2 regions of the Paraburkholderia sp. BR10936 genome follow, and region 1 is predicted to be linked to the other one. Evidence: predicted binding sites of a transcription regulator. Region 1 holds the regulator's gene; the other holds the start of a gene.
What was found. Region 1 encodes HrcA, which represses chaperone genes, less so after heat shock. Its sites were predicted from a motif close to TTAGCACTCNNNNNNNNNGAGTGCTAA; they were not measured.
Positions count from the first base shown of each region.

Region 1 (11,750 bases):
CAAGGTGACGCTCCACGTGGCGCACGCCCTCAGCGCGCGTCGCGCACATCGTTTCGAAGCATTCGATGCCCGGGTCGGCATCGGTGAGAAAACGGGCTTTCAAGCGGCACTCCTCGTATTCGTCGGCAGCCACGCTGTCGAGCACGATGCCCGCACCAACGCCCATTTCGCCGCGCCGAGTGGCGCCCGTGCCCCCGGACGGCGCGTCGAGCGTCAACGTGCGGATCACGACCGAGAGGCAAAAGTCGCCGCAAACCTCGCCTGCCGAGGGCGCCTCGAGCCAGCCTATCGTGCCTGTGTAAAGCCCGCGCGGCGCATGCTCGAGCGCTTCGATCAGCTCCATCGTCCGGTGCTTGGGCGCACCCGTGATCGAGCCGCACGGGAAAAGCGCGCGCATGACGCCGGCGAATGTCGTACCTTCGCGCAGCGTCGCTTCCACGGTCGAAGTCATCTGCCAGACGGACGCGTAGGGCTCGACACTGAAGAGCGCCGGGACGCGCACCGAGCCGGTTTGCGCGACGCGCGAGAGGTCGTTGCGCAGCAGGTCGACGATCATCACGTTCTCGGCGCGGTTCTTGGGGTCGTTCGCGAGAAAACGCGCGGCGGCGGCGTCCTGCTCCGCATCGGCGCTGCGCGCGGCCGTGCCCTTCATCGGTTTCGCGCGCAACGTTTGGCCGCGCTTCTCCACGAACAGCTCCGGCGAGCACGAGAGCACCCAGCGGTCGCCCGGCAACGCGATCAGCGCGCCGTAACGCACGCGCTGACGCTCGCGCAAGCGCCTGTAAAGCGCGAGCGGCGAACCGTACGCCTCGAAGCCGAGCCGGTAGGTGTAGTTGATCTGATACGAGTCGCCCGCGCGCAAGGCATCCTGCACGGCGGCGATGTCATGCTCGAAGCGCTCGCGATCGACACCGATCGTCACGCCCGCCACGCCTGCAGGCGCAGGCGCTTCAGCGCCCTCTTGCGCCGCGAGCCAAGCATCGGCTTCCTCGCGCGAGAGCGTTTTGCAGCGTTCGAACAATAAAAAACGCAGCGCGGCGTGGCCGTGCTGCGTTTCGTCGGATGAGGTCGTGTCGCGCCTGGCGAATTCGAGCGTGCGTCCAAACTCGTAGTCGCCGATCACGAGGGCGTGAAGTCCCTTGCCCAGTTCGGCATTCGCCTGCGCGCACACCGCGTCGAGATCCGCCGCGCGTTGGCACGCAAGCTCGCGCACGAACCCCGTATAGAGGCGGCTCGAGCGGCTCACCGCCGTCGAGTCGCCATCGTCGAGCAGCGCGAAAGTCGCGCCGCCAGGATTGACTGCCATTGCTGATCACTACCTGCTGCTTACCTGCTGCATGGTGACGCCGGAAAAGCGCGTCAGTCGAAGAAGCTCTTCACGCGGTCGAACCAGCTCTTGCTTTGCGGGCTGTGGCGCGAACCGCCTTCCACGAGCGACTTCTCGAACTGCTGCAGCATCTCGCGCTGGTGTTCGGTGAGCTTGACCGGCGTTTCCACCTGAACATGCACATACAGATCGCCGGCGATGCTCGAACGCAGACCCTTGATGCCCTTGCCACGCAGACGGAACGTCTTGCCCGACTGCGTGCCTTCGGGCACCGTGAACGAGGCGCGGCCCGCCAGCGTCGGCACTTCGATCTCGCCGCCCAGCGCCGCCGTGGTGAACGGAATCGGCATCTGGCAGTGCAGGTCGTCGCCGTCGCGCTCGAACACCGCGTGCTGCTTGATGTGGATCTCGACATACAGATCGCCCGACGGCCCGCCGTTGATGCCAGGCTCGCCGTTGCCGGCCGAACGGATGCGCATGCCGTCGTCGATGCCCGCCGGAATCTTCACTTCGAGCGTCTTGGTTTCCTTGACCTTGCCTGCGCCGTGGCAGTTCGTGCAGGGTTCAGGAATGTACGAGCCCGTGCCGTGGCACTTAGGGCAAGTCTGCTGGATGCTGAAGAAGCCTTGCGACATGCGCACCGAACCCGAACCATGGCAGGTCGGGCAGGTTTCGGGCTTCGTGCCGGGCTTCGCGCCCGAGCCGTGACAGACTTCACAGCCGGTCCAGCCCGGCACGCGGATCTGCGTCTCGTAGCCGTGCGCCGCCTGCTCCAGCGAGATTTCCATGCTGTAGCGCAGGTCCGCGCCGCGATACACCTGCGGGCCGCTGCGCTGGCCACCGCGGCCGCCGCCAGCGGCCTGGCCGAAGATATCGCCGAAGATGTCGCCGAAAGCGTCCGCGAACCCGCCGAAGCCCTGGGCGCCCGCGCCGCCCATGTTGGGATCGACGCCGGCGTGGCCGTACTGGTCGTAAGCCGCGCGCTTTTGCGAGTCCGACAGCATTTCGTAGGCCTCTTTGGCCTCCTTGAAATGCTCTTCCGCATCCTTGTTGTCCGGATTGCGGTCGGGGTGATACTTCATCGCGAGCTTGCGATACGCCTTCTTGATTTCGTCGTCGCTCGCGTTCTTCGCGACGCCCAGAACCTCGTAGTAATCCCGTTTCGCCATATCGGTTCAACGCCGGCCTCGCGCTTCACGGCGCGCGCCGGCTCCTCTTGAATGCTGGATCTCGTGACCCGTTTGCCGTTCCCCTGAACATCCGCACAGGCGCTTATCACGCCGCGGCGGCCCCTGAAAGAGAACGGCCTCCATAAAACAAATGTGCCCGGAGAGCCGGATGGCTCGCCAGGCGCTGCAATGCTGACACGCATCGTAACCGATGCGGCCGCTTTCGTAGTCGCTTTCATCGGATCACGACCGTTCGCTGATCAGGCAGAACGGTCATGACCGCCACGAACCGGCTTAGTCCTTCTTGACTTCCTTGAACTCGGCGTCGACCACGTCGTCGGCGTCGTTCTGCGCGCCCTGCTCGGCCGCACCGGCACCTGCGGCACCCGCGCCGGCGGCACCGGCCGCGCCTGCCTGCTGCGCCTGCATGTCCGCGTACATCTTCTCGCCGAGCTTCTGCGACGCTGCCGACAGCGCCTCGACCTTCGCCTCGATCGTCGCCTTGTCGGCCGACGAGCTCTTCAGCGTTTCTTCGAGGTCCTTCAGCGCGGCTTCGATCGTTTCCTTTTCGCTGGCTTCGATCTTGTCGCCATACTCGGCCACGGCCTTCTTCGTGCTGTGAACCAGCGCGTCGCCCTGGTTGCGCGCGTCGGCAATCTCGCGCAGACGGTGATCTTCTTCCGCGTTCGCTTCGGCGTCCTTCACCATCTTCTCGATTTCGGCTTCCGACAGACCCGAGTTCGCCTTGATGGTGATCTTGTTTTCCTTGCCGGTGGCCTTGTCCTTCGCGCCCACGTGCAGAATGCCGTTCGCGTCGATGTCGAAGGTCACTTCGATCTGCGGCACGCCGCGCGGTGCGGGCGGAATGCCTTCGAGGTTGAACTCGCCGAGCAGCTTGTTGCCCGCTGCCATTTCGCGCTCGCCCTGGAACACCTTGATCGTCACGGCCGACTGGCTGTCGTCCGCCGTCGAGTAGACCTGTGCGTGCTTGGTCGGGATCGTGGTGTTCTTGTTGATCATCTTCGTCATCACGCCGCCGAGCGTCTCGATACCGAGCGACAGCGGGGTCACGTCGAGGAGCAGCACGTCCTTGCGGTCGCCCGAGAGCACCTGTCCCTGGATCGCGGCGCCAACGGCCACGGCTTCGTCCGGGTTCACGTCACGGCGCGGGTCCTTACCGAAGAACTCCTTCACCTTCTCCTGCACCTTCGGCATACGCGTCTGGCCGCCGACGAGAATCACGTCGTCGATGTCGCCGACCTTCACGCCTGCGTCCTTGATCGCCATGCGGCACGGCTCGATGGTGCGCTCGATCAGTTCCTCGACCAGCGCTTCCAGCTTGGCGCGCGTGAACTTGAGGTTCAGGTGCTTCGGACCCGACGCGTCCGCCGTGATGTACGGCAGGTTGATGTCGGTCTGCTGGCCCGACGACAGTTCGATCTTGGCCTTTTCAGCGGCTTCCTTCAGGCGTTGCAGCGCGAGCACGTCCTTCGAGAGGTCGACGCCCTGCTCTTTCTTGAACTCGCCGATGATGTAATCGATGATGCGCTGGTCGAAGTCTTCACCGCCGAGGAACGTGTCGCCGTTGGTCGAGAGCACTTCGAACTGCATTTCGCCGTCGACATCCGCGATTTCGATGATCGAGATATCGAACGTGCCGCCGCCCAGGTCGAACACGGCGATCTTGCGGTCGCCCTTTTCGGCCTTGTCCAGACCGAACGCGAGTGCGGCTGCCGTCGGCTCGTTGATGATGCGCTTGACTTCCAGACCGGCGATGCGGCCGGCGTCCTTGGTGGCCTGACGCTGGCTGTCGTTGAAGTACGCGGGAACCGTGATCACGGCTTCGGTGACCGGCTCGCCGAGGTAGTCTTCAGCGGTCTTCTTCATCTTGCGCAGCACTTCAGCCGAAACCTGCGACGGCGCGAGCTTCGCGCCATGCGCTTCGACCCAGGCGTCGCCGTTGTCGTGCTTGACGATCTTGTAGGGCATCAGGCCGATGTCCTTCTGCACTTCCTTCTCTTCGAAGCGGCGGCCGATCAGGCGCTTGACTGCGTACAGCGTGTTCTTCGGGTTCGTGACCGACTGGCGCTTGGCCGGTGCGCCGACCAGCACTTCGTTGTCGTCCATGTAGGCGATGATCGAAGGCGTCGTACGGGCGCCTTCCGAGTTCTCGATCACCTTGACCTGATTGCCTTCCATCAGCGCCACGCACGAGTTGGTGGTGCCGAGGTCGATACCAATGATTTTGCCCATTTTTGTCAAATCTCCAGAATTTGGTCGCTGTGCGGACGCCGCTTTCGCGCTGCGCAGGTAACTACATGCTCGAGCCGCGTTTTCCCTTGTGCGCGGCTGGCGTCCACTTCAATACGGAACTACTGCCCAAATAAGTGCCGCTACGGCGATTTCAAGGGGTTTGGGCTATGCGTTCCATCATTTTTTTTAATCGCAGGGCCTTTGGGTTCCTTTGGGTTCCTTCAGGCCACCGCATTACTTACATCTTTCTTACTTCGGTGCCGAAACGGTCACGAGCGCCGGACGCAGCACGCGGTCGGCGATCACATAGCCCTTTTGCAGCACGCTGACCACCGTGTTCGCTTCCTGCTCGGACGGGACCATCGAGATGGCCTGGTGACGGTGCGGGTCGAACTTCTCGCCGACGGGGTTGATGGCGAGGACCTTGCCCTTCTCGAGCGCGCCGGTGAGCTGCTTGAGCGTGAGTTCGACGCCTTCGTTGACCTTGGCGAGGTCGTCCGAGTTATGGGCGAGAGCGGCTTCGAGGCTGTCCATCACCGGCAGCAGATGCTCGGCGAAGTTTTCGATCGCGAACTTGTGCGCCTTGGCGACGTCTTCCTGCGCGCGGCGGCGTACGTTCTCGGTCTCGGCCTTGGCGCGGACGAAGGCGTCCTGCAATTCGGCGACTTTCGCTTGGGCTTCGGCCAGTGCGGCCTCGGCAAGCGCCGCTGCGTTCTGGTCCACGCCGCCTTGGGCTGCCTGCTCGGCCGCTTCAGCCGCCTGGGGCTGGGCTGCCTGCGACGCCTCGTCCGCGGGCTTGGGGTTCTGGCTCGTCGGGTTCTCTTGCGTGTTTTCCATGTCGCTGAACGTCGTTGAATAGTGAAAAAGGGAACAAAGCTTCGGGCGCCATGACGCCGGCCGCTCTACTGCGCCTGGGCCGTTGCGCCGACGCGACAGAGGCTTCGGACATCGCGAGAGCACATGGGTGCCGGATCGCTTGTTTCAAGAGGCGCTTGCGGCTTTTTTATACAGAAAATCAAGCCGCGCAATCGCCCGTAACAATCATTACTGCAGCGCCGCAAAAATGAAATTGAGTAAGGGACATCCCTGACCTACACTCAGGAACAGGTGCTGCTCATGACGCGTTTACCCTGAGCCCGGCACCGCACCGAATGGGCCCACGGACAGCACCTTTTTTAGCAGCAGCACCGCACATAAAAACGCTATCCGGGCCTCGAAACTGGCTGTTTTGCTGCGATCCCAAGGGGAGTACCGTGAAACTGACCTTTGCCATATCGGTGGTCGCGCTGGTACTCATCGCCGGGACTACGACCATCTGCATGTCGGGCGCCGTGAACGAAAACACGACGGAATACGGGGGCGTGCACGCTACGATGGAAGCGCTCTTCAACCCTCACGCGAAAATTTGTCGATAGTGCGGCGGTCGCGCTTGGTCGGCCTGCCCTGCAACACGGCAGCCGGTTCGCGAAAGAGCCGGCGCCGGTCCTGCTCCGCCGCGCGCCGCTCGCGCCCGGCTTCAGTTTCCGCATAGAGCGTCTGCGCGATGCTGGCGGGCCCGCGCATCTCGCAAATGCCCAATACCTGCACTTCCCAGACCACATGATCGATCTCGATTTCGACGAGGTCGCCCACGCGCACATCCTTCGATGCCTTCACGGCGTCGCCGCCAATGCGCACGCGCCCCTTGCCCACGGCGTCCGAGGCGAGCGAGCGCGTCTTGAAGAAACGCGCCGCCCATAACCATTTGTCGATGCGCAGCCGCGCGCCAGGTTCGGTCGAAATCTTGTAGTTCATCAGAAGCTTTCCGGATGCGCCGCTCAGTTCACGCTCAGTTCACTGGGTCAGGCCACTGCGCCAGCCGGCGCCGCGGCTTGCACGGGCCAGCCCTGCAGGTGCTGCGCAACAATCTCGCCCAGCGCCGCGATCCACGCCGGCGAGGCATTCAGGCATGCTATGCGGTGAAACTCCTTGCCGCCGCCGTGCAGGAACTCGTCGCGCACTTCCATGCCGATTTCCTCGATGGTTTCCAGGCAATCCGCCGTGAAACCGGGGCAGAACACGTCCGCACGGTGCACGCCGCCCGCGCCCAGTTCCCGCAGCGTGGGCGCCGTGTATGGCTGGAGCCATTGCGCCCGCCCAAAACGCGACTGGAAGGTCACCCGGCATTCGACCGGCGTTAGCTCCAGCGCGTGCATGAGGAGCGCGGCCGTTTGCTGGCACTGGTCGTGGTACGGGTCGCCCAGATCGAGCGTACGGCTCGGCACCCCGTGAAAACTCAGCACGAGGCGGTCGCCCGCCGCGAAATTGGGTTTGCCGTGCGCGTGCCAGTACTGGTGCACCTGGGCCGCGAGCGCCGCAATATACGCCGGATGGTCGTGATAGCCGCGCACCGTGCGGATTTCCGGCTGGTTGCGCATGCGGCGCAGCGCGGCGAAGGCCGCGTCGAACGCCGTGGCCGTGGTCGACGCCGAGTACTGCGGATACATCGGCATGAGCAGGATGCGTTCCGCGCCCGCGAGCTTGAGCTGGTTCAGCATCGCCGGGATGTCGGGCGTGCCGTAGCGCATCGCGTAATCGACGAGGACCGTGTAGTCGTTGATTTGCAGCAAATGGCGCAGGCCGTCGGTCTGCTTCTGCGTATGCACGCGCAGCGGCGAGCCTTCGGGCGTCCAGACCGCCGCGTACTTCTTCGCCGACGACCGGCCGCGAAACGGCAGGATCAGCGTGCGCAGGATGACCTGCCAGATCGGCGCCGGAATCTCGACCACGCGCGGATCGGACAGAAACTGCGCGAGATAGCGGCGCACGGCGCGCGGCGTGGGCGCGTCCGGCGTGCCCAGGTTGATGAGCAGCACGGCGACGCGATGCGCCGCGGCGGACTGCGAAGGCCGCTCCAGGTCGAAACGCATAGGCGATCAGTGGCGCCGCGCGAATGCGCAGCAACGGTTGCATGAAACAAGCATTATAGCGGGCGGTCCTGGCGGGCCAAACCGGACCCGCGACGCGGCGAGTGACCACCGCGCGTTGGCCATTCGGCCGATGGCGCGCACCACGCCTTTCGAGGGATGATCGTCGGAAAGGCCGGGGTGCCCGATGCGGCGCTCAGTTCTGGCTGAGCGTGAGCGAGAGCAGCCGCGCCGTGATGTCGACGATCGGAATCACGCGGTTGTACGCCATGCGCGTCGGTCCGATCACGCCGAGCGTGCCGACGATCTTGCCGTTCACCTCGTAGGGAGCCGTCACCACGCTCATTTCCTCGATCGGCACGAGTTGCGACTCGCCGCCAATGAAAATCTGCACACCCTGCGCGTGGCTCGAGACGTCGAGCAGCTGCAGCAGGCTGGTTTTCTGGTCGAATACGTCGAAGAGCTTGCGCAGGCGCGCCATGTCCGAGGAAAGGTCGGCCACTTCGAGCAGGTTGCGCTCGCCGGAAATGAGCAAGGTGTCGCCGCTTTCGGGCTCTTCGGTGCTCGCGGTTACGGCCGCGTGCATGAGCGTGGTCATGTCGCCGCGCAGCGCGTCGATTTCCTCGCGCAGGCGGCGGCGCACCTCGTCGAACGACAGGCCCGCGAAGTGCGCGTTGATGTAATTCGAGGCTTCGATGAGCTCGGAAGGCGTGAAGTCGCGCTGCGTCGCCATGATGCGGTTCTGCACGTCGCCTTCGGGCGTCACGATGATGAGCAAGATGCGCTTGTCGGACAGGCGCATGAACTCGATCTGCTTGAACACGTGGCTGCGCCGGGGCGTCAGCACCACGCCCGCGAACTGCGAGAGGTTCGAGAGCACGCTGGCCGCCGCCGCCACCACTTTCTGCGGCTCGCCGGGGCGCAGCGTGGTCTTTACCGCCCGCGTGAGCGCGTCGTCGTCCGAACTGGGCTCGACGGTGAGCATGGTGTCGACGAACAGGCGATAGCCGCGCGGCGTGGGCACACGCCCGGCCGAGGTATGCGGGCTGGACACGAGACCCAGCTCCTCGAGGTCCGACATGACGTTGCGGATCGTCGCCGGGCTCAGTTCCAGGCCGGAATAGCGCGACAGCGTGCGCGAGCCGACCGGCTGACCTTCGGCGATGTAGCGCTCGATCAGCGTCTTGAGGAGGGTTTGTGCGCGGGGATCTAGCATGACTCAAAATTTTAGCCTAATGGCGGGTTGGCCGCGAGTGCGCCGCCAGGTCGGGCCCGACGGGCAGGCCCGCAGCGCGGGGCGGCCCGGTTTCGCCCGTTGCCGCCGGGCATGTTGCATGGCACATCGTCTGGCACATCGCGCGTTGTCATCGCCGTGTCACCGGCTTAGGGCGGGAGGGCGCGGCGCGCAAGGCCTGGCGGGCCGCGCCCGGCTTGCGCCAGGTTCTTTTCGTGACCTGACTATGGTGTAATGCCGGCATGCAGATCCAGAAGATCCAGAGCCAGTTCAAGACGGTTGCGCTCGTTGGGCGCAGCAATACGCCGGGCATTGCCGAGCCGCTGACGGCGCTCGCCCAGACCATTTCGAAGCGCGGCTTCGAGGTCGTGTTCGAAGCGCAAACCGCAGAGGAAATCGGCGCGCAAGGCTATCCCGCGCTGCAGCCGTCCGAAATCGGCGCGCGCGCGGACGTGGCCGTCGTGCTCGGCGGCGACGGCACGATGCTCGGCATCGGCCGCCAGCTCGCGCCCTACCGCACGCCGCTCATCGGCATCAACCACGGGCGGCTCGGCTTCATTACCGACATCGCGTTCTCCGAGATGCAGGAGGTCGTGCCGCAACTGCTCGCGGGCTCGTTCGAGCGCGAGGAGCGCTCGCTGCTCGAGTCGCGCATCACCCGCGACGGCGACCCGATCTACCACGCGCTCGCCTTCAACGACGTGGTCGTGAACCGTAGCGGCTTTTCGGGCATGGCCGAACTGCGCGTGAACGTGGATGGCCGCTTCATGTACAACCAGCGCTCAGACGGCTTGATCGTCGCGACGCCCACGGGCTCGACCGCCTACGCGCTCTCGTCGCAGGGGCCGATCCTGCATCCGCAGCTGCAAGGCATCGTGCTCGTACCGATCGCGCCGCACGCGCTCTCGAACCGCCCGATCGTGCTGCCCGACGACTGCAAGGTGAGCATCCAGATCGTGGCGGGCCGCGACGTCAACGTGAACTTCGACATGCAGTCGTTCACAGCGCTGGAGCTGAACGACGTGATCGAGGTGCGCCGCTCGCGCCACACGGTGCCCTTCCTGCACCCGGTCGGCTATAGCTACTACCGCACGCTGCGCAAGAAGCTGCACTGGAACGAGCACCCCTCGCTGCAGGGCGATCCGGAGGACTAAACCCGCGTCTTAGCGTGAAGCGCGCGCGTGCGTTGCCATGCAGCCAGCAGTCCCACGGTAATCAAAGCCAACCCAAAAAAGCAGAACCAGACGCCATGCTTCGCCATCTCTCGATTCGCGACTTCGTGATCGTCGCCGCGCTCGACCTCGAATTCGATAGCGGTTTCACCGTGTTTTCCGGCGAAACCGGCGCGGGCAAGTCGATCCTGATCGATGCCCTCGCCCTCACGCTCGGCACGCGCGCCGACGCGAGCGTCGTGCGCACCGGCGAGGCCCGCGCCGACATCACCGCCGAGTTCGACGTGCCCGCGCATGCCGCGCTTTGGCTCGACGAGCAGGCGCTCACGAACGGCGACGGCGAGCACACGGTCATGATGCGCCGCGTGGTGGACAGCGGCGGGCGCTCGCGCGCCTTCATCAACGGGACGCCCGCCACGCTCGCGCAACTGCGCGAACTGGGCGAAATGCTCGTGGACATCCACGGCCAGCATGCTCACCAACTGCTCATGCGCCCCGATGCGCAGCGCGAACTGTTCGACACGCACGCGGGCCTCACGGATCTCGCCGCCACCGTCACGCGCGCGTGGCGCGAGGCACGCGACGCGCGTCTCGCCCTGCAGAGCGCCATGTCGCGCGACCGCGAGCTGCAGCTCGAGCGCGAGCGCCTCGCGTGGCAGCTCGCCGAGCTCGACAAGCTCGCGCCGCAGCCGGGCGAATGGGAGGAAGTGAACGCGGAGCACGTGCGGCTTTCGAACTCGGCCAACCTGATCGAAGGCGTACAAGGCGCGCTCGCGGCGTTATCGGAATCCGACGAGGCGATGCTCTCGCAGCTGAACTCGATCGTCTCGAAGCTGCGCTCCCTCGCCGAAGTCGACGCCGAACTCAACGACGCCCTCGCCGCGCTCGAACCGGCCGCGATCCAGATCCAGGAAGCGGCGTACTCGCTCTCGCACTACGCGCAACGCCTCGATCTCGATCCGCAACATCTCGCGCAGGTCGAACGGCGCCTCGACGCGCTGCATTCGACGGCGCGCAAGTTCCGCCTGCCGGCCGAAACGCTACCTGAGGAACACGCGTCGCGCCGCCAGCAGCTCGCGGCACTCGACGCCGCATCCGATCTCGACGGCCTGCGCGCCGCCGAGCAGAAGGCGCAGGAAGCCTATCTCGCACAGGCACGCCAGCTCTCGAAGGCGCGCGCCAAGGCGGCGAAGGCGCTCGGTTCGGCGGTCACGCAAGGCATGCAGGAACTGTCGATGGCCGGCGGCAGCTTCGAAGTCGCGCTCGTGGCGCTCGGCAGCAGCTCGACCGGCGAGCCGATCGGCGGGGCCCATGGTCTGGAGCAGATCGAATTCCGCGTGGCGGGCCATGCCGGCGTGCCGCTGCGCCCGCTCGCGAAGATCGCTTCGGGCGGCGAGCTCGCACGTATCAGTCTCGCGCTTGCCGTGATCGCGAGCGCGGCGAGCCCCACGCCCACGCTGATCTTCGACGAAGTGGATACGGGCATTGGCGGCGGGGTCGCCGAAGTGGTGGGACGTTTGCTGCACCAGCTCGGTCGCGCGCGCCAGGTGCTGTGCGTGACGCACTTGCCGCAGGTCGCGGCACGCGGCGATCACCACTTCCAGGTGGCGAAGTCCGGCGACGGCAACGGCGGCACGGTCTCGGCCGTCACGCCGCTCGACAGGGGCGGCCGGGTGGAGGAAGTCGCGC
Region 1 covers NZ_JBFRCM010000008.1:118,630-130,379, reverse strand. The annotation lists gene pabB (aminodeoxychorismate synthase component I) at 1-1,306, opposite strand, end outside; gene dnaJ (molecular chaperone DnaJ) at 1,360-2,496, opposite strand; gene dnaK (molecular chaperone DnaK) at 2,791-4,749, opposite strand; gene grpE (nucleotide exchange factor GrpE) at 4,999-5,586, opposite strand; gene AB4Y36_RS18565 (RNA-binding S4 domain-containing protein) at 6,136-6,543, opposite strand; gene hemH (ferrochelatase) at 6,591-7,658, opposite strand; gene hrcA (heat-inducible transcriptional repressor HrcA) at 7,852-8,871, opposite strand; gene AB4Y36_RS18550 (NAD kinase) at 9,132-10,043, shown strand; gene recN (DNA repair protein RecN) at 10,139-11,750, shown strand, end outside.

Region 2 (11,750 bases), on a different contig from region 1:
TCAAGCTAACGCGCCTGATAAAATGCCATGTTTTCCGCGCGTTACCTCTTCCATGCCGTCGCTGACCGCCCCTCGGTCCGACCCGCAGCGCGCCTGACCCACCCCAGACCATGTTCAGTTTCTTCAAACGATTCCGCGGCTCGAAGGACGCCGAGAACGCGCCGGCCGAGAATGCGCAGGACGAAGCCGCCCTCGAGGCGCCGGACGAGGCCGTTGATGAGGCCGTTGATAAGGCCGCCAGCGCGCCGCACCAAACGTCGCCCGCGCCCTCCGCTCCACCGGCCGTGACCGCTCCGGTCGAGCCGCAGCAAGCCGTCGACAATGACGACGAACCGGAAACCGTCGAGATTGTCCCGCCACCCGCGCTCGAGCCCGAAGCCAGGCAATCGTGGCTCAAGCGCCTGAGGTCGGGGCTCTCGAAAACCGGCTCGAACATCCAGAGCATCTTCGTCAACGCGAAGATCGACGACGATCTCTACGAAGAGCTCGAAACCGCGCTGCTGATGTCGGATGCGGGCGTCGACGCGACCGAATATCTGCTCGAAACGCTGCGCCAGAAGGTACGCGCCGAGCGCCTGACCGACGCACAGCAGGTGAAGAACGCCCTGCGCGAACTGCTCATCGGCCTGCTCAAGCCGCTCGAGAAGTCGCTCATGCTCGGCCGTGCACAGCCGCTCGTGATGATGATCGCGGGCGTGAACGGCGCCGGCAAGACCACCAGCATCGGCAAGCTCGCCAAGCATCTGCAAAGCTTCGACCAGAGCGTGCTGCTCGCCGCCGGCGACACGTTCCGCGCCGCCGCGCGCGAACAGCTCGCCATCTGGGGCCAGCGCAACAACGTGACGGTCGTGCAGCAGGAAAGCGGCGACCCGGCAGCGGTGATCTTCGACGCCGTGAGCGCCGCGCGCGCGCGCCGCATCGACGTGGTGATGGCCGACACCGCTGGCCGCCTGCCCACGCAATTGCATCTGATGGACGAGCTGAAGAAAGTCAAGCGCGTGATCGGCAAGGCGTTCGACGGCGCACCGCACGAGGTGGTGCTCGTGATCGACGCGAACACGGGCCAGAACGCGCTCGCACAGGTCAAGGCCTTCGACGACGCGCTCGGCCTCACCGGCCTCATCGTCACGAAGCTCGACGGCACCGCCAAGGGCGGCATCCTCGCCGCAATCGCGCGGCAACGCCCGATCCCCGTGTATTTCATCGGCGTGGGCGAAAAGGTCGAAGATCTGCAGCCGTTCGTGGCCGAAGAATTCGCCGACGCGCTGCTTGGCAGCTGATAGCGCGCGATTACCCGGCTTTGAATGTACGAAGGGCGTCGTTCTCACGAACGACGCCCTTTTTCATTGTCGCGGCCAGTGCAAACCGGTCATGCGCTCATTCCGTGTCCGGCTGCACGCCCGGCGCGGCGCGCGCGAACGCGTCGAGCGTGAGCGCGTAGTCGTTGATGCGCTGAATGGTCGGGTAACGCGTCGTGTCGATCTTGAAGCGGTTCGCGTTGTAGACCTGCGGCACGATGCAAAGATCGGCGACGGTCGGCGTGTCGCCGAAAGCGAGCTTGCCGGTGCGCGGATCGCTGGCGAGCCGCTGTTCGAGCGTCGCGAAGCCCGCCTCGATCCAGTGGCGGTACCACGCGTCTTTCGTCGCGTCGTCGGCGCCCACGGTGTGCTTGAGGTACTTGAGCACGCGCAGGTTGTCCACCGGATGAATCTCGCACGCCACCTGCAGCGCGAGCGAGCGTACATGGGCGCGATCGATGGGCGACCTCGGCAGCAGCGGCGGCTCGGGATGCGTCTCTTCCAGATATTCGATGATCGCGAGCGACTGCTGAAGCGTGTGCCCTTCGTCGTCGACGAACGACGGCACGATCGCATCGGGATTCACCTGGCGATAGGCGGGCTTGAGCTGCTCGCCGCCGTCGCGCACGAGGTGAACCGGGACGTACTCGTACGACAGGTTCTTCAGATTCAGCGCAATTCGCACCCGATACGATGCCGAACTGCGGAAATAGCTGTAAAGCTTCATGCTCCTCTCTTGCTCCTCTTGAATCGTGCTGCGGCGCGCGCCGCTCAGACGACCCGCACGGCGAATTCGCCGATTCCTGCCACACCGCCCGTCATCAGATCGCCCTTGACCACGGCGCCCACGCCTTCGGGCGTGCCCGTGTAGATCAGGTCGCCGGCCTTGAGTTCGAACAGCGTCGAAAGGAACGCGATCGTGTCGGCAACCGGCCAGATCATCTGCGAGATATCCGAGCGCTGTTTCTCCTCGCCGTTGACTGCGAGCCAGATTTCGCCCTTCTCGAGCTGGCCGATCTTCGAAACCGGATGGATCGGGCCGATCGGCGCCGAATGGTCGAAGCCCTTGGCCGTATCCCACGGACGCCCGAGCTTCTTCGCCTCGCCCTGCAAGTCGCGGCGTGTCATATCGAGGCCGAGCGCGTAGCCAAACACGTGGTCGAGCGCGCTCGCGACCGGAATGTCCTTGCCGCCTTTGCCGATTGCCGCGACGAGTTCCATCTCGAAGTGCACGTTCTGCGATTGTGCGGGGTACGGAAATTCGGCGGTCGAGCCCGGTGCAACGTAGAGCACGGCGTCGGCGGGCTTGGAGAAGAAGAACGGCGGTTCACGGTTCGGATCGTGGCCCATCTCGCGCGCATGCGCTTCGTAGTTGCGGCCAACGCAATAGATGCGCCGCACCGGGAAACGCGTATCGGTGCCTGCCACCGGCACCGAGGCGAGTGCCGCCGGTTCGAATACGTACGTCATGGAGTTCTCCGTCTTTGTGATGGCGCGTGCACGAAGCACGCGTGCCTGTCGATCGCGCGGCTTGCGCCGTCAGAACAATCGCGAGTGTAACGCGCGGCGGTGGGCGTGCGCGGCGGCGTCTTCACGCGGCCGGCCGGGCGCGGCCGGCGATGCGTGCCGGCGAGGCACCGCGTGCTCGTGCGATACTTCCCGCATCCCCATTTCAATACGACGGCGGCCCTCGGCACGCCGAACGAATCGCGCCCATGACCACCGCCGACTCCACCGACATCTTCCCGTGCGCCCGCTTCATCAAGGAGATCGGCCGCGGACCGCACGGCGCTCGCTCGCTCTCGTCCGAAGACACGCACGCCCTTTACGCCGCCATGCTCGACGGTCGCGTGCCCGAGCTGGAGCTAGGCGCGGTGCTGCTCGCCTACCGCCTCAAGGGCGAAACCGCGGATGAGCTGGCCGCCATGCTCTGCGCGGCGCACGCCTCGTTCGCGCCGCTCGCGGTGCCGCGAGGCGACTATCGGCCTGTGTCGATCCCAAGCTACAACGGCGCGCGCAAGCAGCCGAATCTCGTGCCGCTGCTCGCCTTGCTGCTCGCGCGCGAAGGTGTGCCGACGCTCGTGCACGGCGTCGTGACCGATCCGGGTCGTGTCACGAGCGCGGAAATCTTCGCGGCGCTGAATCGTCCCGAAGCACGCGATCACGCCGAAATCGAGGCGCAACTGGCGTCGGGCCGCGTGGCGTTTTCGTCGATCGACACGCTCGCGCCCAAACTCGCGCGCCTGCTCTCGATGCGCCGGCGCATGGGCGTGCGCAACTCCACGCATACGCTCGTGAAGCTGCTGCAGCCGTTCGCGGAGCCGGGCCTGCGTCTCGTGAACTACACGCACCCGCCGTACCGCGAAAGCCTCAGCGCCCTCTTCGCGGCGCATCCGGAAGCGGCGGTGGGCGGCGCGTTGCTCGCGCGCGGCACTGAGGGCGAAGCCGTCGCCGATACCCGCCGCCAGGTGCAGGTCGACTGGCTGCACGACGGCATCTGCGAAACGCTGGTCGAACCGGAGCGCTCGTCGCCCGGCGCGCCCGAAATCGATCTCCCCGAAGGCCGCGATGCACCGACTACAGCCGCCTGGATCGACGCCGTGCAGCGCGGCGAAGCGCCGGTGCCGGATGCGCTCTCGCGCCAGATCGAGACGATCAAACGCATCGCGAAGCGCTGACGATCGAACCCGAAAACCCGGCGCTCAAGCCGCCGAGGGCCGCGCGGGGCGGGCGACGCGCGTGGTCCGCCGCAAGCGTATCGGCGCGCTTCATCGGCCATCTTCACGCATCTTCACGCGCCCAACCAGCAAATTCGCTGTTGACACGCGCAGCCGCCCTGATTTACATTGGACGAATGCGTTCCTACCCGAACACCCTCCGAATTACCTTCGGCCGACTATCGGCCCTATCGCTACGCCTGGCCTAAAGCTGGTGTAGCGCCGCAACGACCCCTCCTCCGGTCACCGCGGTCCTCCCAAAGCAGTTCTCGCAGTACCCCAAATCCGCTGTATCTCTACAACTTGTCGTCTGCATACGTCCGCTTACCGTTCGGACGAGTCGCGAGGTCAAAATGCACGTTGCATGGGCATCGTTCACGTCCGCTTTCGCCGCGCCGGTTACCGCCGTCACCGTGGCCGTCTTCTTCGCGTCCGAGGTTGCCGCCCGTACGCATGAGGTTTCGCGCATCGTGCTCCGTCGCCAGCCCGCCAACCGCCCGCTGCCGACCACCATCGCAAACGACACCATGAAGAACGAGGCTCGTCATGTTGCGTAATCCCGCCGAGAAGTACCGCCCCTTCCCCGCCATCCGATTGAACGGCCGCAAATGGCCCACGCGCGCCGTCGAGCGCGCGCCGATCTGGATGAGCACCGACCTGCGCGACGGCAACCAGTCGCTGATCGAGCCGATGAGCATCGAGCAGAAGACCGAATTCTTCGAAATGCTCGTCGCGATCGGCTTCAAGGAAATCGAAGTCGGCTTTCCGTCCGCTTCGCAGACCGACTTCGATTTCGTGCGCAAGCTGATCGACGAAAAACGCATTCCCGACGATGTGACGATCGAAGTGCTCGTGCAGGCGCGCGAAGAATTGATTGCACGCACGTTCGAAGCGCTCGAAGGCGTGCCGCGCGCCATCGTCCACCTCTACAACGCGATCTGCCCGTCGTTCCGCAAGATCGTGTTCGGCCAGTCGAAGGAGGAAGTGAAAGCGCTCGCGGTCGAAGGCACGCGCATCATCCGCGCACACGCCGACAAGAACCCGCAAACGCACTGGATTTACCAGTATTCGCCCGAAACCTTCAGCATGACCGAGCTGACCTTCGCGCGCGAAGTCTGCGACGCGGTGGCCCAGACGTGGCGCCCGACGCGCGACCACAAGATGATCGTGAATCTTCCGGCGACCGTCGAAGCGGCGATGCCCAACGTCTACGCCGACCAGATCGAGTGGATGGACCGCAATCTCGCGTACCGCGACAGCATCGTGCTGTCGGTGCATCCGCACAACGACCGCGGCACGGCGGTGGCCGCCGCCGAGTTGGCGCTGCTCGCGGGCGCGGACCGGATCGAAGGCTGCCTGTTCGGCAACGGCGAGCGCACCGGCAACGTCGATCTCGTCACGCTCGCGATGAACCTCTACACCCAGGGCATCGACCCGGGCCTCGACTTCTCGGACATCGACGCCGTGCGCCGCGTGGTCGAGCGCTGCAACCAGATGCCCGTGCATCCGCGTCATCCGTATGCGGGCGACCTCGTGTTCACGGCGTTCTCGGGCTCGCACCAGGACGCGATCCGCAAGGGCTTCGCGCAGCAGCAGCCCGACGCCGTCTGGGAAGTGCCGTATCTCCCGATCGATCCCGCCGACCTCGGCCGCAGCTATGACGCGGTGATCCGCGTGAACAGCCAGTCGGGCAAGGGTGGCGCGACTTATCTGCTCGAGCGCGGCATGGGCTTCACGCCGCCGCGCCGCGTGCAGATCGAGTTCAGCCACGCCGTGCAGACCGTCGCCGATACGTCTGGCGAAGAGATCACGGGCGAGGCGGTCTGCGCACTGTTCGCGCGTGAGTACTTCGAAACGCGCGGGCCGGTTGCCAACGCCGGTTCGGGCCGCGTGCGCTGGGAAGGCCGTGATGTGGCCATGCCGGCTGCCACGAGCAGCGATGAGGCACATGCGCAAGCTGTGGCCGCCGCCATCGCGGCACTCGCCGGCGAGCACATTGAAATCACGTCGTTCGAGACTGAGCGCACCTCGCAGGGCGGTACGGCCGTGTTCGTCGGCGCGCGCGTGGGCGGCCAGCCGCTGCGCCACGGCGTCGGCGTGGGCGAAGACGCGGTCCATGCGTGCGTCGCGGCAGTGGTCAGCGCGGTGAACCGCGCGGCCTGGCCGCAAGTGGATCGGCGCGCGGCGGCCTGACGCCTTTCGCGCGTGTCGCGCGCTGTGCGCGAAGCAGTTTGGGTTTCAGCAGGGAAATCGGCGGCATTGTTGAGCGCCGGCGGCAAAACGGGCCGCCGGCGTGCGCCTGAAGCGCCTACACGGCGTTTCAGCGAGTGGACTTACCGGTCATCACTCGATCGCGCAACGCGTCGCCTGCCATGCGAGCAGACGCCAGTGGCCCCCTTCCTGCGTCTGGATCGCCGTATAGGCAATCGGAAAGAGCAGCGCACCGTTGTTCGCTTCCATCTCGATCAACACGCGGCCGGAGACCACGCAGGCCTCGTTGCCCGCGTGCAGCACGTCCTGCGACTGGATCTCGATCTGGCGGTAGCGGCGGCGGCCGGCCGTGATCGCGTCGATGAACTGCTGCTTGGTCTCGCGTTTGCCGTTGGTGTGGACGAAGGTCGCGTGATCGGACAGCAACTGGTCCAGCGACGTGCCGTCGCCGTCGACCATCGCGCGAAAGCGCTCGCGCTCAAGTCCGCGAATCGCATCGATCAGTTTTGCCGCCATCGCTCGAGCCCCTTGCGCGTTGGCCCGCGCCTGAGCGCAGATCTCCGCCGAAGATTTCTGCATACGTCTGGCTGAAATTTATACCAGGTTTTGGCACAAGGATACTTGCGATCAAAGACATCGCCTCCATCTATGGTGGATACGCCACGCGCCCGGTGAGAACTGCGCCTGGCGTAGCGACATCTCCGCGGCCGCGCCCGGATGTCGCAGCGCAGCACTTTCCGCTTTATCCGATGTCTATCTCTCAGATTGTGTGGCAAGGTCCTGGCGCTGCGCGGCCCGTCGAACGTCGCTGATTTCACCCCTTATTTCCCGCGCGCTTCGCGCCGGACGCTGTCCCGTTCTAGAGTGTTCCTTCGGCCTGCCCCTTGCGCAGGCCTGCGCCGGGCGCTGGGCCCCGCCCTGCTTGATTGCCGGCGTTTAGTGTAATCTATCGATACAACCATTTCGATAGGAATCAAGGAACCTTGAAGCCCCTACAGACTCCAAGTATTAGCACTCGGGGATTCAGAGTGCTAACATCCACCGTGGAGTCGGTGTCTGACTTTCGCAAGATTCCTGAGGAGTTCGCTACGTGAGCAACGCAATGACCATGACCCTTCCGAGTACGCTGAGCCCGTCGTCGGCCAAGGCCGGGGGCTCATTGGCGCTCGCGAATGCTTCCCTGTTGCCCGGCCAGCTGGGCAACATCGACGCTTATATTCAGGCCGTGAACCGGATCCCGATGCTGACGCCACAAGAAGAGCGTCAGTTCGCGACCGAGTTTCGCGAGCAGAACAATCTTGAAGGCGCGCGCCGCCTGGTGCTGTCGCACCTGCGCCTCGTGGTGTCGATCGCGCGTAATTATCTCGGCTATGGCCTGCCGCACGCCGACCTGATCCAGGAAGGCAACATCGGCCTGATGAAGGCCGTGAAGCGCTTCGACCCCGAGCAGAACGTGCGCCTGGTGTCGTACGCCATGCACTGGATCAAGGCTGAGATCCACGAATACATCCTGCGCAACTGGCGCATGGTGAAGGTCGCCACGACCAAGGCGCAGCGCAAGCTGTTCTTCAACCTGCGCAGCCACAAGCAGGGCCTGCAGTCGTTCACGCCGGAAGAGATCGACGGCCTCGCGCAGGAACTGAACGTGAAGCGCGAAGAGGTCGTGGAGATGGAAACGCGCCTGTCGGGCGCCGACATCGCGCTCGAAGGCCAGACCGAAGACGGCGAGGAGTCGTTCGCCCCGATCGCCTGGCTCGCCGACTCGCACAGCGAGCCGAGCGCCGTGCTCGCCGCACGTTCGCGCGACCGCCTGCAGTCGGACGGCATTGCGAGCGCGCTGGAAGCGCTCGACGCACGCAGCCGCCGCATCATCGAGGCGCGCTGGCTCAACGTGGACGACGATGGTTCGGGCGGCTCGACCCTGCACGAGCTGGCCGACGAGTTCGGCGTTTCGGCCGAGCGCATTCGCCAGATCGAGGCGAGCGCCATGAAGAAGATGCGCACCGCCCTCGCCGACTACGCGTAAGCGTCGCCAGGTCTCACCGGCACACCGAAAACCCCGTTCCCGCGAACGGGGTTTTTCTTTTGCGCGCACCACACGCTGCGCACCTTCGCACCGGCCTCGCTGATTCCACCCTAAGATGATTTCGAGGTGGTGAGCCAGAGGCCGCGCCGCGGTCTGGCCTCGTAACGCGTTCGAGGGCACCCGTCGCCATGATCCCGGCATCCGGTCAACGCCAGCGCATATCGTCGCTGCTGCGCACGCGCATCCTCCAGTGGATGCGCGGCCCCACCTTCGCGCGCGATATTGCCCTCGTTCTCGCCGTCAAGCTCGTCCTCTTGATGGCGCTCAAATACGCATTCTTCAATCATCCGCAGGCAGAAGACATGAACATGCCGCCTGCCGCTGTCGCGCAGGCCATCCTGGCCGTGCCCGAGTCTACGGCGCTCAAGCCGTCAGTGTCCCAATCCCCGACCATGCCGCCCCCGCGAGGAGACCGTCATGCCCACGATTGAATCGGTGGAACTCTCGCGTCTTCAGTTCGCCATCACCGCGCTCTACCACTTCCTGTTCGTGCCCCTCACGCTCGGCCTCTCGTGGCTGCTCGTCATCATGGAGTCCGTCTATGTGATGACCGGCAAGGAGATCTACAAGGACATGACGCAGTTCTGGGGCAAGCTCTTCGCCATCAACTTCGCGATGGGCGTCACCACCGGCCTCACGATGGAGTTCCAGTTCGGCACCAACTGGTCGTACTACTCGCACTACGTGGGCGACATTTTCGGCGTGCCGCTCGCCGTGGAAGGGCTCGCGGCGTTCTTCCTCGAATCGACCTTTGTCGGGGTGTTTTTCTTCGGCTGGAATCGCCTGTCGAAAGGCGCACACCTCTTCACCACGTTTCTCGTCGCGCTCGGCTCGAACCTCTCGGCGCTGTGGATTCTCATCGCCAACGGCTGGATGCAGAACCCCGTGGGTGCGTCGTTCAACTACGAAACCATGCGCATGGAACTCACCAGCCTGTTCGCGGTGATCTTCAACCCCGTCGCGCAGGTGAAGTTCGTGCACACGGTTTCGGCCGGCTATGTGACGGCGTCGATGTTCGTGCTCGGCATTTCGTCGTGGTACGTGCTGCGCCGGCGCGACGTCGAGTTCGCGCTGCGCTCGTACGCGATCGCCGCGGGCTTCGGCCTTGCGTCCACGCTATGCGTGCTGATCCTCGGCGACGAATCGGGCTACACCGACGGCGTGGTGCAGCAGGTCAAGCTCGCCGCCATCGAGGCCGAATGGGAAACCGCGCCCGCCCCCGCGCCGTTCACGCTATTCGGTTTGCCTAACCAGAAGGAAGAGCGCACCGACTACGCGATCCGCATTCCCTGGCTGATGGGCATCATCGCCACGCGCTCGATCGACACGCCCGTGATCGGCCTGAAAGACCTGATGGACCGCGCCGAAGTGCGCATCCGCAATGGCATGCTCGCCTACGCCGCGCTGCAAAAGATGAAGGAAGGCACCGCCGACACCGAAACGCGCGACGTGTTCGAGGCGCACAAGGCCGATCTCGGCTACGGCCTGCTCTTGAAGCAGTTCACGCCGAACGTGGTCGACGCGACTTCCGGCCAGATCAGGGCCGCGTCGCGAACGGCGATTCCGGCCGTCGCGCCGGTGTTCTGGTCGTTTCGCGTGATGGTGGGTCTCGGCATCCTCTTTCTCGTGACCTTCGTACTCGCGTTCTGGTTCTGTGCGCAGCGCTCGCTGCTCAAGGACAGCCGCCGCTGGTTCCTCGGCTGGGCGCTGGTGGCGATTCCGCTGCCGTGGCTCGCCGCCGAGTTCGGCTGGGTCGTCGCGGAAACCGGCCGCCAGCCGTGGACCATCGCGGAAGTGCTGCCCACGCGTCTTTCGGCTTCGAGCCTCGCACCCGGCGACGTGATGCTGAGCATCGCGGGCTTCGTGATCTTCTACACGCTGCTCTTCATCATCGAGATCACGCTGATGTTCAAGTACGCGCGCCTCGGGCCTTCGTCGCTGCATACCGGTCGCTACTTCCACGAGCAGACGGCCGCGCTGGCCACCAGCGGCAAGGTCTCGTGATCGCTGCAAGACACCGAAAGACGCGAGGAAACACGCCATGGACTACGCAACGCTCAAGTTGATCTGGTGGGTGCTGATCGGCGTGCTGCTGATCGGCTTCGCGCTCACCGACGGCTTCGACATGGGTGCGGCCGTGCTGCTGCCCTTCGTCGGCAAGACCGATGAGGAGCGCCGCATCGTCATCAACGCGGTCGGCGCGACGTGGGAAGGCAACCAGGTGTGGTTCATCACGGCGGGCGGCGCGATGTTCGCCGCGTGGCCGCTCGCCTATGCGGCGTCGTTCTCGGGCTTCTACTTCGCGATGCTGCTCGTGCTGTTCTCGCTGTTTTTCCGTCCCGTGGGCTTCGACTATCGCGGCAAGCGCGTCGATGTGAGATGGCGCCAGGGCTGGGACTGCGGTCTTTTCATCGGCGGCTTCGTGCCGGCGCTCGTGTTCGGCGTGGCGTTCGGCAATCTGCTCCAGGGCGTGCCGTTCGCCTACGACACCGACCTGCGCGTGACGTATCACGGCAGCTTCTTCGCACTCCTCAATCCGTTCGCGCTGGTTTGCGGGCTGGTGAGCCTGTGCATGCTCACCGCGCACGGCGCGGCGTTCCTGAAGAGGAAGACCGATGGCGTCGTCGCCATGCGCGCTTCGAAGGCGCTACGGCTTTTCTCGGCGCTCACGATCGTGTTGTTTCTCGTGGCGGGCGCGCTCGTGGCGACGCTCATCGGCGGCTATACGATCACGTCGCCGGCGCCGCTCGATACCGTGGCCAATCCGCTCCTGAAACGTGTCGATGCGGGGCCAGGGCTCTGGCTCGCGAACTACGGGCTTTATCCGTGGATGGCGCTCGCCCCTGCCGTGGGCGTGCTCGGCGGCGTGCTCGCATTCGCACTCGCGGGCTCGCGCTTCGAGCGGCTCGCGTTCCTCAGCACGGGGCTGCAGATCGTCGGCGTGATTCTGACTGCGGGCTTTTCGATGTTCCCGTTCATCATGCCCTCCTCGCTCGACCCGCGTTCGAGCCTCACCGTCTGGGACGCAACCTCGAGCAAGATGACGCTCGAGATCATGCTGGTGGCCGTCATCATTTTTCTGCCGATCGTGCTCGCCTACACGGCGTGGGTCTATCGCGTGATGCGCGGCAAGATCACCGCCAGCGCGATACAGGACAACCACCATACGCTGTACTGAGCGCCCAGGCGACTGAGCGGCGCTGGAAACGAAAACGCCGCGGCGGGTGCCGCGGCGTCTTTCACAGGCATACAGCGAATCGATTACGCCGGCTGGAGCGCCAGCTCGCGTGCATAACGCGGCGCGGCGTCGCCGACCACGATGTGCAGCGTATCCGCCGAAGTCCACACCGCGTCGAGCGCGCCGAGCTTCTCGCGATCCACGGCCGCCGGGTCGCGCACGATCACGCGCAGGCGCGTGGCCGCCACCGCGTCGAGCGA
Region 2 covers NZ_JBFRCM010000003.1:534,293-546,042, reverse strand. The annotation lists gene ftsY (signal recognition particle-docking protein FtsY) at 111-1,280, shown strand; gene maiA (maleylacetoacetate isomerase) at 1,378-2,025, opposite strand; gene AB4Y36_RS09030 (fumarylacetoacetate hydrolase family protein) at 2,070-2,768, opposite strand; gene ybiB (DNA-binding protein YbiB) at 3,014-3,976, shown strand; gene AB4Y36_RS09020 (hypothetical protein) at 4,369-4,572, shown strand; gene leuA (2-isopropylmalate synthase) at 4,562-6,208, shown strand; gene AB4Y36_RS09010 (nuclear transport factor 2 family protein) at 6,359-6,742, opposite strand; gene rpoH (RNA polymerase sigma factor RpoH) at 7,317-8,252, shown strand; gene cydP (cytochrome oxidase putative small subunit CydP) at 8,441-8,743, shown strand; gene AB4Y36_RS08995 (cytochrome ubiquinol oxidase subunit I) at 8,730-10,316, shown strand; gene cydB (cytochrome d ubiquinol oxidase subunit II) at 10,354-11,490, shown strand; gene nagE (N-acetylglucosamine-specific PTS transporter subunit IIBC) at 11,574-11,750, opposite strand, start outside.
Region 2: a site for HrcA is predicted at 7,235-7,261, ahead of rpoH (RNA polymerase sigma factor RpoH). Genes of this name have one in related genera too.